Regions from separate parts of the Clostridium sp. CM042 genome, predicted to be linked through region 1. Evidence: a T-box and tRNA genes for the amino acid it is inferred to sense, from the RefSeq annotation. Region 1 holds a T-box; the other holds one or more tRNA genes.
What was found. The T-box of region 1 lies ahead of tyrS (tyrosine--tRNA ligase). A T-box ahead of a tRNA ligase gene usually reads a tRNA of that ligase, here a tRNA-Tyr.
Positions count from the first base shown of each region.

Region 2: it has a tRNA-Tyr gene. The T-box ahead of tyrS (tyrosine--tRNA ligase) is inferred to sense a tRNA for this amino acid. The anticodon was not compared.

Region 1 is NZ_CM143646.1:3,149,648-3,157,273, forward strand. Features, by position in the region: gene ACWJJ7_RS14975 (IS1595 family transposase) at 1-191, shown strand, start outside; gene ACWJJ7_RS14980 (hypothetical protein) at 348-539, shown strand; gene ACWJJ7_RS14985 (GerAB/ArcD/ProY family transporter) at 677-1,774, opposite strand; gene ACWJJ7_RS14990 (spore germination protein) at 1,898-3,304, shown strand; gene ACWJJ7_RS14995 (Ger(x)C family spore germination protein) at 3,297-4,415, shown strand; gene ACWJJ7_RS15000 (hypothetical protein) at 4,593-5,003, shown strand; T-box leader at 5,192-5,435, shown strand; gene tyrS (tyrosine--tRNA ligase) at 5,509-6,729, shown strand; gene ACWJJ7_RS15010 (hypothetical protein) at 6,936-7,626, shown strand, end outside.
Region 2 is NZ_CM143646.1:2,172,038-2,179,663, reverse strand. Features, by position in the region: gene spoIIID (sporulation transcriptional regulator SpoIIID) at 1-83, shown strand, start outside; gene mreB (rod shape-determining protein MreB) at 210-1,244, shown strand; gene yyaC (spore protease YyaC) at 1,350-1,904, opposite strand; tRNA gene ACWJJ7_RS10265 (tRNA-Thr) at 2,256-2,330, shown strand; tRNA gene ACWJJ7_RS10260 (tRNA-Tyr) at 2,336-2,420, shown strand; tRNA gene ACWJJ7_RS10255 (tRNA-Val) at 2,463-2,538, shown strand; tRNA gene ACWJJ7_RS10250 (tRNA-Thr) at 2,571-2,645, shown strand; tRNA gene ACWJJ7_RS10245 (tRNA-Tyr) at 2,651-2,735, shown strand; SAM riboswitch class I at 2,837-2,939, shown strand; gene metK (methionine adenosyltransferase) at 3,026-4,201, shown strand; gene recD2 (SF1B family DNA helicase RecD2) at 4,405-6,636, shown strand; gene ACWJJ7_RS10230 (hypothetical protein) at 6,682-7,626, shown strand, end outside.

The DNA of each region.
Region 1 (7,626 bases):
AATGGATGTATGGATTTCATAGTGTTGCCACAAAATACCTTGCTAACTACATGTACTGGTTTAAATGGTTAGAGTTTTTTAATACTGAAAAGGATACCGTAAAGAGTAAACACTTATTAGTTCAGTCACATACATCTCATTCTGATTCAAAATTAAAGGATTTTAAAAGCAGGGAAGCAATTTATATATAATTATGTTAAATATTTATATTAATATGCTGTATAATGAATTAAGGATACAATAGTAAGATATTGTATATCAACAAAAGTTAATTAAGCTACGTCTTAACGGTAATTTGTAACTTACTTATACCTTTCCCTTACCAATTTAAGAGAGGACGTGTTTTTATGGAAAATATAGAATGTATCCATTGTAAAAATCAAATGAAAGAAGCATGGCTAAATACTGGGGCAGGAGTTCTTATACTTGAACAGCCAATAAAAGGGTTAAAACGAAAAGGCTGTGGTGTAAAAGTATATGTATGTTCAAATTGTGGACATATTGAATTTGTTGCTGAAAATACAGAACTTTTTAAATAAACCATATTCTTAAAACACTAACTAAGGGAACTCCTTTTGGAGTTCCATTAAAAATCTTATATTATCAACGCTATTCTTTAACATAGCCAAAATTTAAAAGTAAGAGAAGCAATATAGGACAAATATTGTTTCTCTTTTTATTTTCTATTTATACAGTCATTTCTAGTGTTTTTTTTAGTTTTAAAGTAAAATATACTGAAAATTATTGTTGGTATTAACATGAAGCTTATTACAGAAAAATAGACGTAAAGATTTAAAAATTTATATAATAATACTACCTTAGCGGAAGTGAAATAGGAGATTATGAATACAAATAAAGTAATAATGTATACACTGTATTTATTAAGGAAAGAAAGCTTTTTTAATAAAATTAGTATAGCGCTTAGTGTTAATACATATTTTATAAACCAACCACCTACCACTTGAAGCATTACATAAAACTCCCCTCCTTCTATAAAACCGAAATAATTAACTAACTGAGTTTGTATGAGCTTAGGATAGTTAATGTTCAAGGCTCTAACTACGCCGAAGGTAGTTAAAACACCTATGTTTGCGAAAATCTCCATCTGTATTACAATTAATATTGCAATAACGCAATGTTTTGTGATTTTTGACTTATTAGTTACTCTAGATAAAAATGGAATACAAATAGCTATACTACCGTAACATCCAAGTGCTTTTATTATAGATAAAATAAAAGAGGTAGTGACGCCGCCCGCCATTATAGGGCGTAGGTAACTATAATCTTTATATTTAGCTGTAAGAATTGCTAGGTTTATACCTGCTACCATAATAAGACATATACCAATAATAGTAACTATAGTTACTGCTCTAGAACCCTTCTTTGTAATATAAACGGCTGGTATTAATATAAACAAGAGAAAAAACCAAACAGGAGTATCTGAGAGCATATTTAGGTGCAAGGCATTTGCTTCTACCGAAGAACTTTCTATTAAGCTTACAATTAAAGTTAGGATAAATAAAATTAAAAAAATATCTCCCATGGTTTTACCTAAAGCTCTATGGTATATTTTATCCATATCATAGCAATTGCTTTTTTTACAAACGAAAAGTAAATAAACAAAAAATAATAATAAAATAATAGAGGCAATAATAACGGAAATCCAGGAATCTCTACCTCCATTTATAATGAATACATTGGGGTAAGTTTTCATTGCTACAATGGAGGTTCCCCAAATTATGAACATTAAATGTTTTGTATTTATCTTATCCATTTTGCCTCCTCCTTATTTTTATTCTACACCGTGCTTCAATAAAATTTGTAATATATTTGTATTATTTCCCTGATTTCAGAATATTAAACTTAAATATTACAAATAATAAACTGGGTGATTAAAATGGAAAAAATAAATATAGATTATGTTAAAGAAAAATTAAAAAATAGTTACGATGTCAAATATAGGGAGATAGAGTGTGATTTAGGAACAATATTTGGTGTATTTATTGATGATTTATGTGATTCTAACTTTATTAGTGAATATATATTTAACCCTCTAATGCAGCACAAAATTTGGACTGTAGATTTAGAGGATATAAAAAAAGAAGTATTACCGGCTAATAGCATTGGAGATATTAATAGTAATGACGAGGCTATATATCACATTTTATCTGGAGACTTGGTGCTTATATTTTCTTTTTCAAATAAAGCGATTTATTGTGAGGCTAAGGGGTATGTAAGGCGGAGTGTAGGTGTACCTCCTACAGAAGATGTAATTAAAGGACCAAGAGAAGGTTTTACGGAGGCTTTTGTAGATAATGTATCAATGATTAGGCGGAAAATAAAAAATTCAAATTTGAAATTTGAACCAGTAATTTTAGGAAGTAAATCTAATACAGTAGCCGTAATATGCTATATAGAAGGTGTGGCCCCGAAGAAACTTGTTGATTATATAAGAAAAAAGGTGACTAATATAAAATTAGAGTTTATATTAGACACAAGTTACATTGAAGAAGAATTAAAAAATACAAACACAGCTTTTGACACCATAGGCACTACCGAAAAACCAGATGTGGCGGCAGCAAAGCTTTTAGAGGGGAAAATAGCAATAATCGTAGATGGAACGCCTTTTGTAATTACTGCACCATATTTTTTTGTGGATAATTTTCAAACACCAGATGATTATTTTTCTAATAAATATTTTGGTAATTTATCAAGAATCATGAGAGTGGTCGCCTTTGGATTAGCTTCCTTATTGTCAGGCGTATATTTGGCTATTTCAACTTTTCACTTTTCGCTTATTCCAACGGTAATTGCCGTAAAGCTCGCAGTTTCTAGAGCCGGTGTACCTCTCCCTACGGTTATAGAGCTATTATTAATGACTTTTTTCTTTCAATTACTTCGAGAGGCAGGAGTAAGACTACCATTACCAATAGGCCAGTCAATGAGCATTGTTGGAGCATTAATTTTAGGCGATGCTGCGGTGGGGGCGAGTTTAGCATCACAAAGCACTATAGTAATCGTGGCACTTTCATCTATTTCTTCTTTTTTGGTTCCTAAGCTTTATGGTGCTCTATCCATATGGAATATAATTATTATTTTGTTTTCCTCGGTGCTTGGGCTACCAGGATTTTATATTAGTTTCTTTATTTTAATTTCACATATGGCGGGACTCGAGAGTTGTGGATATCCATATCTATTCCCTTTAGGGACACTAGAAAGCTTTAAACTTAAGGATGTATTATATAGAAAAGATCTTAGCAAGATATCTAATAGTATTTTTGATAAGGATGATTACAATGAATAAGTATAAAAAAATATTAGTTATAATATGCATAATAACGAATTGTTTTACTATGACATCATGTTTTAGTTATAAGGATATTAATAAGGTTTTATTTGTTTCTGCATTAGTAATAGATGTAGATGATACCGGTAATACTATATTATATGTTGAAGCTTTTAAGGGGATAAGGGGGACATCACCTGAAAGTATGGATCAAAGAATCTTATTTAAGGCAACGGGAAAAACAATGTTTGAAGCTGTTAGAAATATGAGTACTACTTCCAGCTATAAATTAAATTATACACAAAATAAGGCCATAATATTTACTCAAAAGGCCGCAGAATTCGGTCTTGATAATTTTATAGATTTTATGGATCGTGATCAAGAATTGATTTTAAGGCCTTATATTGCAATATATAGGGGGGATCCAGAGAAACTTATGAAGCTAAATATTGTTGAAGAGAAATACATTGGAGTATTTCTAGTGCAGCTTATGGAAAATATTGGGGCGTATTCAAGAGCTGTAAAACTAACTTTAAATGAGTATTACAATCAAAGAAATATGGGAGACAGAACCAATGTAGTAACCATAATAGATATCCCAAAAGATAATTTAGAGGAAAAATTAGAAGTAAATGGTGGAGCGGTGATCAAAGACGATAAAATGGTTAGCGTATTATCAAGAGAAGAGGGGCAAGGATTTAACTTTTTAACTAATTCTATTTCAGGTGGTACTTTAGAAGTAACTAATCCTTGTGATATTAATAAATTTGTAACTTTAGAAATTTTAAAAAGCAAAACTAAGACAGAAATCAGTTATTATGATAATATTGTTCATTTAAAAAAGAAAATTAAAATTGATGTGGATTTAGCAGAAGCTCAAAAAGATATTATATTTACAAAAGAAAATATCAGTAAAATCCAAGAGAAGTCACAAGAAAATATTATGAAATCCTGCAATAATCTGTTTGCAAAATACAAGAGTATGGGAATAGATATCTTTAATGTAAATGAAGAATTTTATGTAAAATATCCAAAAATAAAAATGGAAGATGTTATCAATAAAACTGAATTAAAAGTTGAAGTAGAAGTACAAATAAAGAACACAGGGATTATTAAAAACTTTCAATAAAAAGGCGGTGGTATTCCATCGTTTTTTTTGTTGTAAATTATAATTATAAAAATTACTTTAGGAATATGAAACATTGCACTACTATAAGCATAATATATTATGATAACAATATTACGTACGGTGTAGACCTGTTTAATAATTATCTGGTTATATTAGATAAAATAGGAGGCGGTTAACATGATTCATGTATTTTGTGGTAGAAAGGGTTCAGGTAAAACTAAAGCTCTGATTAAATTAGCGAACGAGACGGTTGATAAAGTTAAAGGAAACATAGTTTATATTGATGATGATGCTAAAGCTACTTTGCAATTAAATAGAAAAATGAGATTTGTAGCTACTAATGAGTTTGATTTAAAAAGTCAGGATGATTTTTATGGATTTTTGTGCGGTATGCTTTCTAGAGATTACGATATTGATACAATTTTTGTTGATGGTGTATTTAATGTTGTTGATGATAAACTCGAGCATACGGCACAATTGTTTTCTAAAATGGATACTTTAGCTAAAAAGTATAGCTTGGAATTTTATGTGAATGTAGGTTGCGAATGCTTAAATCCACCAGAATTTTTAAAGAATTATAGCACATAAAGAGATAAAATATTATTTATTTGAATGTAATGCAGGGTTTTTAGCCCTGCTTTTATTTTATATAGAGCAAATAGTCTCAAATCAGCGTAAATAGCACCTAAACAAATATAAATACAGTAAATGAGCAATTATATTACTTGATATATTATAAATACACAGATATAATTAATAATATGAATAATTATATCTAAAAGGCTATGAAAGAAAAAAGTAACTGTAGGAATTATTAAGAGAGCTAGTGGTAGGTGTGAACTAGTTAAGGATTATAGTGAAATACATTCGGGAGCTTTAAGCTGAAGCAGCATCGAAGATGATGAGTAAATAGCATCGAAGATGATGAGTAAGCTGAGACGGGTTGACCTTACGTTATAAGGAATGAGCGGATTGTTAAATCAATTTGGGTGGTACCACGGAAATTACTTCGTCCCTTTCTTAGGGGGGCGTTTTTTTTAGTTTAGACACATTTTAATAAGTAATAGAGAAGCAAAATAAGGAGGAATAAATTATGGAAAATGTATATGATACGCTTTACGAGAGAGGGTATATAAAACAACTTACTCACGAGGATGAAATGAAGAAAATATTAGGACAGGAAAAGGTAACATTTTATATAGGATATGACCCAACAGCGGATAGCCTACATATTGGCCATTTTATTACTATGATGTTTATGGCTCATATGCAAAGAGCAGGGCATAGACCCATAGCCTTAGTTGGTGGTGGAACTACAATGATTGGTGATCCATCTGGTAAAACAGATATGAGGAAAATGCTTTCAAAAGAAGAAATTGATCATAATATATCTTGCATAAAATCACAGCTTTCAAAACTTATAGATTTTAGTGATGGTAAAGCAATCCTTGAAAATAATGCAAACTGGCTTTTAAATTTAAATTACGTAGATTTTATAAGAGATATAGGAGTACATTTCTCAGTAAATAAGATGTTAGCTGCTGAGTGTTTTAAACAGAGACTAGAAAAAGGTTTATCTTTTTTTGAATTTAACTATATGCTTATGCAAGGATATGACTTTTTAATGTTAAATAAAAAATATGGATGTACTATGGAGTTAGGTGGAGATGATCAATGGTCTAACATAATTGCTGGTATAGAACTAATAAGAAAAAAAGAAAGTAAAGCTTCTTATGGAATGACTTGCACATTACTTACAAATAGCGAAGGAATTAAAATGGGTAAAACTGTAAATGGAGCTCTATGGCTTGATGCAGATAAAACATCTCCTTATGATTTTTACCAATACTGGAGAAATATTGCGGACTCAGATGTAGAAAAATGCTTATCCTTACTTACTTTTGTACCTATGGATGAAGTTAGGCGTTTAAGTGCTTTAAAAGACGAAAAAATCAATGAAGCTAAAAAAGTTTTAGCTTTTGAGGTTACAAAACTTATTCATGGGGAAGAAGAAGCTATAAAAGCTCAAACTGCAGCAGAAGCCTTATTTGGTGGTGGAACTAATATGAGTAACGTACCTACAGTATCTATACCTTACGACATGAAGAATGCAGGATTAATGGATATATTAGTGTACACTAAAGTGGTGCCATCAAAAGCAGAAGCTAGAAGATTAATTGAGCAGGGTGGATTAACTATTAACGATAAAAAGATTGAAGATAAAAATGCAACACTTTTAGAAGAAAATTTTAAAGATGGCTGTGTGCTTATTAAAAAAGGAAAGAAAAAATACTATTCTTTAAAAATAGAATAGCAAATTTTTAGAAAAACAAAGTTGAAATTTATATTTTAACTTTGTTTTGTTTTTTTAGGGTACGGTTAATAACTAATATATAATTATTAACCGTACCCTTTAAAAAAAAATATTTTATACGATAATAAAGTAGTGATAACTTTTGAAAAAGTTATAGGGCATATGAATTTGAATATGCCTTATGCCAAATAAATGGGAGGTGGCTTATGTCTTTAATTAGCAATACTTTAATTTTAAAGAATCCACAAGCTAAAAAAGCTTTTAGTAAAATATCTTTTGAAGCCCAGGAAAAGTTCAATGCAAGAATTGTAAGTACAGATCAGCAAAAGGGAGAAGTTAATTTAAAATTATTAGATGGATGGCAGTTTTCTGCAAAGATTAATAAGCCACTAGAACAAGTCCCTGATGGTAGTGTGCTTAAGTTTGTTGTAGAAGGTTTTGAAGATGGCATGCTGAAAATAAAATTATTATATGAAGATAAAGAGGGCAAAACCGTAGAAAATGATATTTTAGAAGAGTTTTCTAAGGGGAACCCCTTAAGTACTGACAAGACAGATACCTTGCTTTTTGAAAAAATGATAAAACATGATATGCCTTTAACTAAAGATAATATAATTGATATAAAAAATTTAGTTGATTTCAGAGAAAAAATATCTTTAAATCCTGATAAAGAGGAAAATTTTATTGGTAAATATCTTAATAGTAGAAATATTGACCCTAATAGTGAAAAGGCAAATGAAATAACAAAAATATTAAAAAGTTTTTTTCAAGCATTAAAGAATTTAGATGTTGATGAGATATTATTACTTAAAGAAAACAATATAGAACTTACTAAAGGAAATCTGGAGAGCTTTATAAAGCTATTTAAAGGAGAGTCAGCTATATATAACAATTTAA
Region 2 (7,626 bases), 980 kb from region 1:
TAATTTTAGATATAAATAAAGCTGAGCGACATATAAGAGGTGGAAGAGCAACTAAATTGAAATACAAAGAAGCACAAGGATAAAAACATTCGAAGCTAAAAACTATAAAAAAATTTTAAAATTAAAAAAGGGTTTTCTTATAGCTTTATAGAATAGAGTTTAGTATAATTTAAATATTGAATATACTAAAGAGCAGGAGTGGTTTTGAAATGTTTTTTTTTAGAGTGGGTACAGAAATGGGAATAGATTTGGGTACATCTACAGTGCTTGTATATATTAAAGGAAAAGGTGTTATATTAAAAGAACCTTCTGTTGTTGCCATAGATAGAAATAATAATAGGGTATTGGCAGTAGGAAAAGAAGCAAGGCAAATGATAGGAAGAACACCAGGCAATATTGTGGCAATACGTCCTATGAGGGACGGTGTTATTTCGGATTATGATATAACTGAAAAAATGTTAAATCATTTTATAAAGAAGGCTTGTGGAAAAAGAAGGCTATCTTCTCCAAAAGTTGTAATATGTGTACCTTGCGAAGCAACGGAAGTAGAAAGAAGAGCGGTAGAAGATGCAGGTAGAAATGCTGGAGCTAAGAAAGTCCAACTTATAGAAGAACCACTAGCAGCGGCAATCGGAGCAGGACTTGATATTACTAGAGCAAGTGGTAATATGGTTATTGACATTGGTGGAGGTACAACTGATATTGCAGTTATTTCTTTAGGAGGCATGGTTGTACGTGAATCAGTTAAGGTAGCTGGTGATAAGTTTGATGAAGAGATTATAAAATATATCAGAAAAAAACATAAATTAATGATTGGTGAGAGGACTGCAGAGGATTTAAAAATAAACATAGGTTGTGCTTATAAACAAGAAGAAGAGACAAGCATGGAGATAAGAGGAAGAGATTTAATTACAGGTCTTCCTAAGAATTTAGAAGTATCATCAGACGAAATGAGAGAAGCTTTAAAAGAGACGGTATCTTTAATAGCAGGATGTGCACATTCCGTATTAGAAAAAACTCCACCTGAACTTTCAGCAGATATAGCTGATAAAGGTATAGTTATGACTGGTGGAGGTGCATTGTTAAAAGGCTTAGGTAAGCTCGTACAAGAGGTTACTAAAGTACCGGTATATCTAGCGGAGGATCCGGTTTCATGCGTAGCACTCGGAACAGGTAAAGTATTGGATTATATGGATAAGTTAGATAATTCGTTCAATGGAAGAGAATTATACTTAACAGAATAAAAAGTATAAACAAGCTATAAAAATAAGCAATACAATTATTAGTTTAATTGTATTGCTTATTTTTATATTATATGAAATTTCTGAATTAAAATCGTGGATAATTATTTAAACAGGACTTAAATTATTTTCTTCATTGTTAAGGGAGTACAAATAATATGAATGCAAAAGAGATCTGCTTAAAACATTAGCAATTTCCATTACCAAACTCAATCTTATGTTTCTATTAGTAAACAATTCACTGTCATCACTTGAATCTACTATACCTATTAATGAAACATTGCCTACCTTAGGAAGGGTTTTCCCTACACCTTTGCCAGGATGAATTGGATAATTTCTAGCTTGGAGTTCTCCAATGTTTGAAATGTCTCCTAAACAAGCATCTACACCTATTATAGTACAATTTGGGTGCAAAGCATTTATTTTAGATAATTTACTATCTATGTTTAAGGCATGAATTGGATTATCTATAGTGCCATATACAGGTAATGGAAAGGAACTATTTTTTAAAAGTGTACCAACTAAAGGACCTAGACAATCACCTATACATCTATCGGTACCTATGCAAACAACTAAAGTATTTTTGTCAATATAGTCTTTTAGAAAATTAGAAAGTGTATAGTATGCTAAAGGATCTTTATAATGGATTTTAGCTTTACTCAAGAAATATACCTCCTTGTATTGCGCTGGGAAAAATAATTAGTTTCCTATGAATAATTTATATGAATAAATCCCGCGTATTATTATAATAAAAGAATAAAAAAATGATTAATAGAAAATAATACATATGTATATTAATTATATAAAGGAAAACCAAATAAAAAATATAATGAATTATTTGTGGGGAATAGTAAGTTGTATCAATGCTTAATATTGAGCAAATATGCGAATAATATAGTTATGTAGAGGAGAAGTCGTTTATTAAAAGAAAATAGACTTGAAATTAATTAATTAAAGTTGTATAATAATTCTTGTCGACACGGTAAAACGGCAAAATGATAAAAAATATAATATGCTGGCATGGCTCAACGGTAGAGCAGCTGACTTGTAATCAGCAGGTTGTAGGTTCAATTCCTATTGCCAGCTCCATAAGTGGAGGAGTTCCCGAGTGGCCAAAGGGGGCAGACTGTAAATCTGTTACGTAATGTTTCGATGGTTCGAATCCGTCCTCCTCCACCATTTATAATGATTTACAATAAATTATGGTTTACAATAAATTATGGGAGCATAGCTCAGCTGGGAGAGCATCTGCCTTACAAGCAGAGGGTCACAGGTTCGAACCCTGTTGTTCCCACCATAATAATCTCTTTAAAATAGAATAAAATGCATGCTGGCATGGCTCAACGGTAGAGCAGCTGACTTGTAATCAGCAGGTTGTAGGTTCAATTCCTATTGCCAGCTCCATATATGGAGGAGTTCCCGAGTGGCCAAAGGGGGCAGACTGTAAATCTGTTACGTAATGTTTCGATGGTTCGAATCCGTCCTCCTCCACCAAAAGACATCTATAGATGTCTTTTTTATTTTTAGGAGAGTTTAGATTTTGTTGACACTATAGAATGCATGTGGTATTATGATTAAAACTTAATAATTGATAACTCTTATCAAGAGAGGTGGAGGGAAAAAGGCCCTATGAAACCCGGCAACCGGTGCAATGCACCATGGTGCCAATTCCTGCAGTTATAATCTGCAAGATAAGGGAGATGGTTAAATCACCTCTTCTTATATTTGGAAGAGGTTTTATTTTTTTACAAGGAAATTCCAGAGCAGTAGAAAGGAGAATTATAATGAAAAGACTATTTACATCAGAATCTGTTACAGAAGGACATCCAGACAAAATTTGTGATCAAATTTCAGATGCAGTACTCGATGCTATTTTAGAACAAGATCCTTATGCTAGAGTTGCTTGTGAAACAGCAGTTACTACAGGAATGGTTTTAGTTATGGGAGAGATAACAACTAATTGTTATGTAGATGTTCCTAAAGTTGTTAGGAATACCATTGAAGGCATAGGATATACTAGAGCAAAATATGGTTTTGATGCTAGTACATGTGCAGTACTTACATCTATTAATGAACAATCGCCAGATATAGCTATGGGAGTTGATGAGGCCTTAGAATCTAAATCAGGTGAGGTTGATAAGGTTGACTCAATAGGTGCTGGTGATCAAGGCATGATGTTTGGGTTTGCAACCAATGAGACACCGGAGTACATGCCACTACCGATTGCTATGGCTCACAGATTAGCAAGGAAATTAAGCGAAGTAAGAAAAAATGGCACATTAGATTACTTAAGACCAGATGGAAAGACTCAAGTTACTGTAGAGTATGAAGATAATAAGCCAGTAAGAATAGATACTATTGTTATTTCAACTCAACATGCAGAAGAAGTAATTCATGATCAAATTGAAAATGATTTAAAAGAGTATGTAATAAAACCTGTAGTTCCAAGTGGATTATTAGATGAAAATACTAAATATTATATAAATCCTACAGGTAGATTTGTAATTGGAGGACCGCAAGGAGACTCTGGTTTAACAGGAAGAAAAATAATAGTAGATACTTATGGTGGATATGGAAGACATGGCGGTGGAGCATTCTCAGGAAAAGATGCGACAAAAGTTGATAGATCTGCTGCATATGCTGCAAGATGGGTTGCTAAAAATTTAGTTGCTGCAGGAGTTTCAGATAAATTGGAAATTCAGTTAGCTTATGCTATAGGTGTAGCTAAACCGGTGTCTATAGAGGTTGAAACTTTCGGAACAGGAAAAATCGCCGATGATAAAATAGTTCAAATAGTTGAAAAAGTATTTGATTTAAGGCCAGCTGTAATTATAAGAGAATTAGAACTAAGAAGACCTGTTTATAAACAAGTAGCTGCCTATGGACATTTTGGAAGAATTGATTTAGATCTTTCATGGGAAAAACTAAACAAGGTTGATGAAATAAAAAAGTACGTATAATATAAAAAAAGGGATAACAATTATTAATTGTTATCCCTTTTTAGTGCATGTGATTATTAAGCAGTATTTTGATAAAACCTAAGATAGGGGTATACTGAACATAAGAGATGTAAAATACATATGATATAATAACATTAATAATAATATTATTGTTAATAATATTATTAATGTTATTATATGAATTTATAAATAGGAGAGATTTTATGCCGGAAATACAAGGGATAATCGAAGATGTAGTATTTCATAATGAAGAAAATGGATATATAATTGCTCATTTGAATGATAATAAAAAGCAGATAACTGTGGTAGGCATTGTGCCATATATAAGTGAAGGGCAGAACCTGAAATTAACGGGGGAATGGGTTACTCATCCTCAATTTGGCAAGCAATTTAGAATAATACAATGTGAGGAAATAATACCTAGTTCACTTGAAGGTATAGAAAAATATTTAGCTTCAGGAGTTATTCAAGGAATTGGACCAATAACTGCTAAAAAAATTGTACAGCACTTTGGTGAAAACACCATGAATATATTAGATAATGAAATTGAAAGATTAAAAGAGATTGATGGTGTAGGACAAAAAAAGATTCAATTAATTTTTGAATCATATTCTAAGCAACGAGAAGTTAAAAACATAATGATATTTCTTCAAACATATGGAGTAACACCTAACCAATGTGTGAAAATTTATAAAAAATATGGAGGAGACTCTATAAAGGTAGTGCAGGATAATCCTTATGTGTTAACTGAAACCATTTCTGGGGTAGGATTTAAAATTGCGGATAAGATAGCACAAAGTTTAGGCATCGACAAAGAGTCGCCTTTTAGAATACAAAGTGGAATTAATTATGTGGTAAATGAATTTTGTGCTATGGGAAATACTTATATGCCCTTAAACAAATTATACAAAGAATCTAAAAATATTCTTGGGGTTACGGCTGAAGAAATTGAGAAAAATGTTTATGATAATGTATTGCAGGGGAAATTGAAAGTTGAAAATATTGATGAAGAAGACTGTGTTTTCACTATGCCTTTCTATTATTGTGAATTAGCTATTACTAAAAAAATTATAACATTATCTATAGAAAAGTATGACGAATTAGAAATAGACATAGAAGAAAAGATTAATGACTTCGAAGAAGAAAAAAACATAAAATTTGCAACGTCTCAAAAGACAGCTATTTGTGGTGCTGCAGAAAATAGTATTGAAATTATAACTGGAGGTCCAGGTACTGGCAAAACTACTATAATTAATTGCATTATAGAGGTATTTGAAGAAGCGGGAATGAAAGTTTATATGGCTGCGCCCACCGGAAGGGCCGCCAAGAGAATGACAGAGGCTACTGGTCGCGAAGCCAAAACCATACATAGGTTATTAGAACTTGGAGTAGGCAGAGATGATGGGTCGCAGTTCTCTAGAAGTGAGGAATCACCTTTAGATTGTGATGTGCTAATTATTGATGAAGCATCTATGATAGACATAATGCTTATGAATAGTTTATTAAAAGCTATCAGCGTAGGAACTAGACTTATAATCGTTGGTGATGTTGACCAATTGCCATCTGTCGGACCGGGTAATGTACTAAGAGATATTATTGACAGTAAATGTGTTAAAGTAGTTAAGCTTAAGGAGATTTTTAGGCAAGCACAAGAAAGTATGATTATTGTGAATGCTCATAAAATTAACAATGGCGAGATGCCTATTTTAAATAAAAAGGATAAAGATTTTTATTTTATTGAAAATAATGAGCCAGAGAAAATCTTAGACAGTATAATTGCTTTAATTAATACCAGATTGCCGAAATTTAACAAAGAGTGGGATAAGATGAAGAACATTCAAATACTCTCTCCTATGAGAAAAGGGGTATTGGGTATAGAAAATCTAAATGGAAAGCTTCAGCAAATATTAAACCCTAAATCTAAGTATAAAAAGGAAAAGGAATATAGGAATACTATATTTAGGGTAGGCGACAAGGTTATGCAAATTAAAAATAATTACTCTATAAAATGGAAAAAAATTAATGCAAAAGCCGAAGATGGAGTGGGGATTTTTAATGGTGATGTAGGGTATGTTGAAGATATTGATGAAGATAATGAAAATGTTATTGTGATTTTTGATGATGACAAACGGGTAGAATATGAAGGTGTATATTTAGATGAACTAGCCTTAGCGTATGCTATTACAATACATAAAAGTCAAGGTAGTGAGTTTGAAGTTGTAATTATGCCTATGTTTATGGGTCCCCCACTTTTAATGAACAGAAATTTACTTTATACAGGGATAACTAGAGCAAAGAATATGGTTGTTTTAGTGGGAGCAATAAAAGCTGTTAATTTCATGAAAGATAACAACAGAAGTTTCGAACGGTATTCTGCTTTGGGCTGGAGAATAAGGCAAATAGTAGTTACAAATGTGGACCATGATGAAAACTAGATTGATTTGTTTAGAACAAATATTAAATTGCAAAGGAGATTTTACATGCTTTTCTACGCAAAATTAAACCTTAGTAAAGAAAAAGATGAAATTAGCAAAGAAATTTTAAAATGTTCTTTAAACGGAAAAAAAAGAATTGATGTTGTATCTATGTTTTACAACTCCTCTGATATATTGTTAGAAACTATAATTGCATATGTTAATGAAAAGAAAAATATATTGTATATAACTAATGAAAACCAGAGGAGTATTGATATTATTTACTTCATAAATAAATTTAGTAATTTAGGTCAATATGTATATTCACCTGAAACGAATTATGGCAGTGTGAATGAGTATTTACATATATGCAATCATGGAAATGCGTTAAAACTCCAAGAAAAATTTGATTTGATTATTTATAATGATATTAGGAGTTTTCCTAAATACACTAGGCAACAAATAAAAAAAGTATTATTAAGAATGTGTAAAACAAATGGTGTAGCTATAGCCTATTCTGTAGAGAATGTTTTAAGCGAGGGCACACCAATAATGTTTCCGTTAAAAAACAATAATATTCCGATTATAGAGCCTAGAATCATAACTACAAGAATAAATCTTAGTATGGATATACCTTTGGTTGTTTATCAATATTTGAATTGGTCAATTATATCTAATAGAAAGGTAATAATATTTACACCAGATGAGGAAAAAACTATAGCGGTCTTTGAGTATCTAAGTAATTTCAAAGAAAAGTTAAGTGAAAATATATTTTTATTTATTAGTAAGAAAAGCGATGCTAATATTAAAGTAAAGTTCATGAATGAAGAGGAGGGTATAATAGTCACTAATGACTTTGAAGAAAGTTACCTAGAATTTCATTCAATTGATGTTATAGTTTATTTTGCTGATAATATTAAATATAATCATAAGCAGCTATTATATTTATCAAGTAAGGTTGGGAGATATGAAAGTATACAAAGGGGAGAGGCTATATTTCTAGCTAATGTT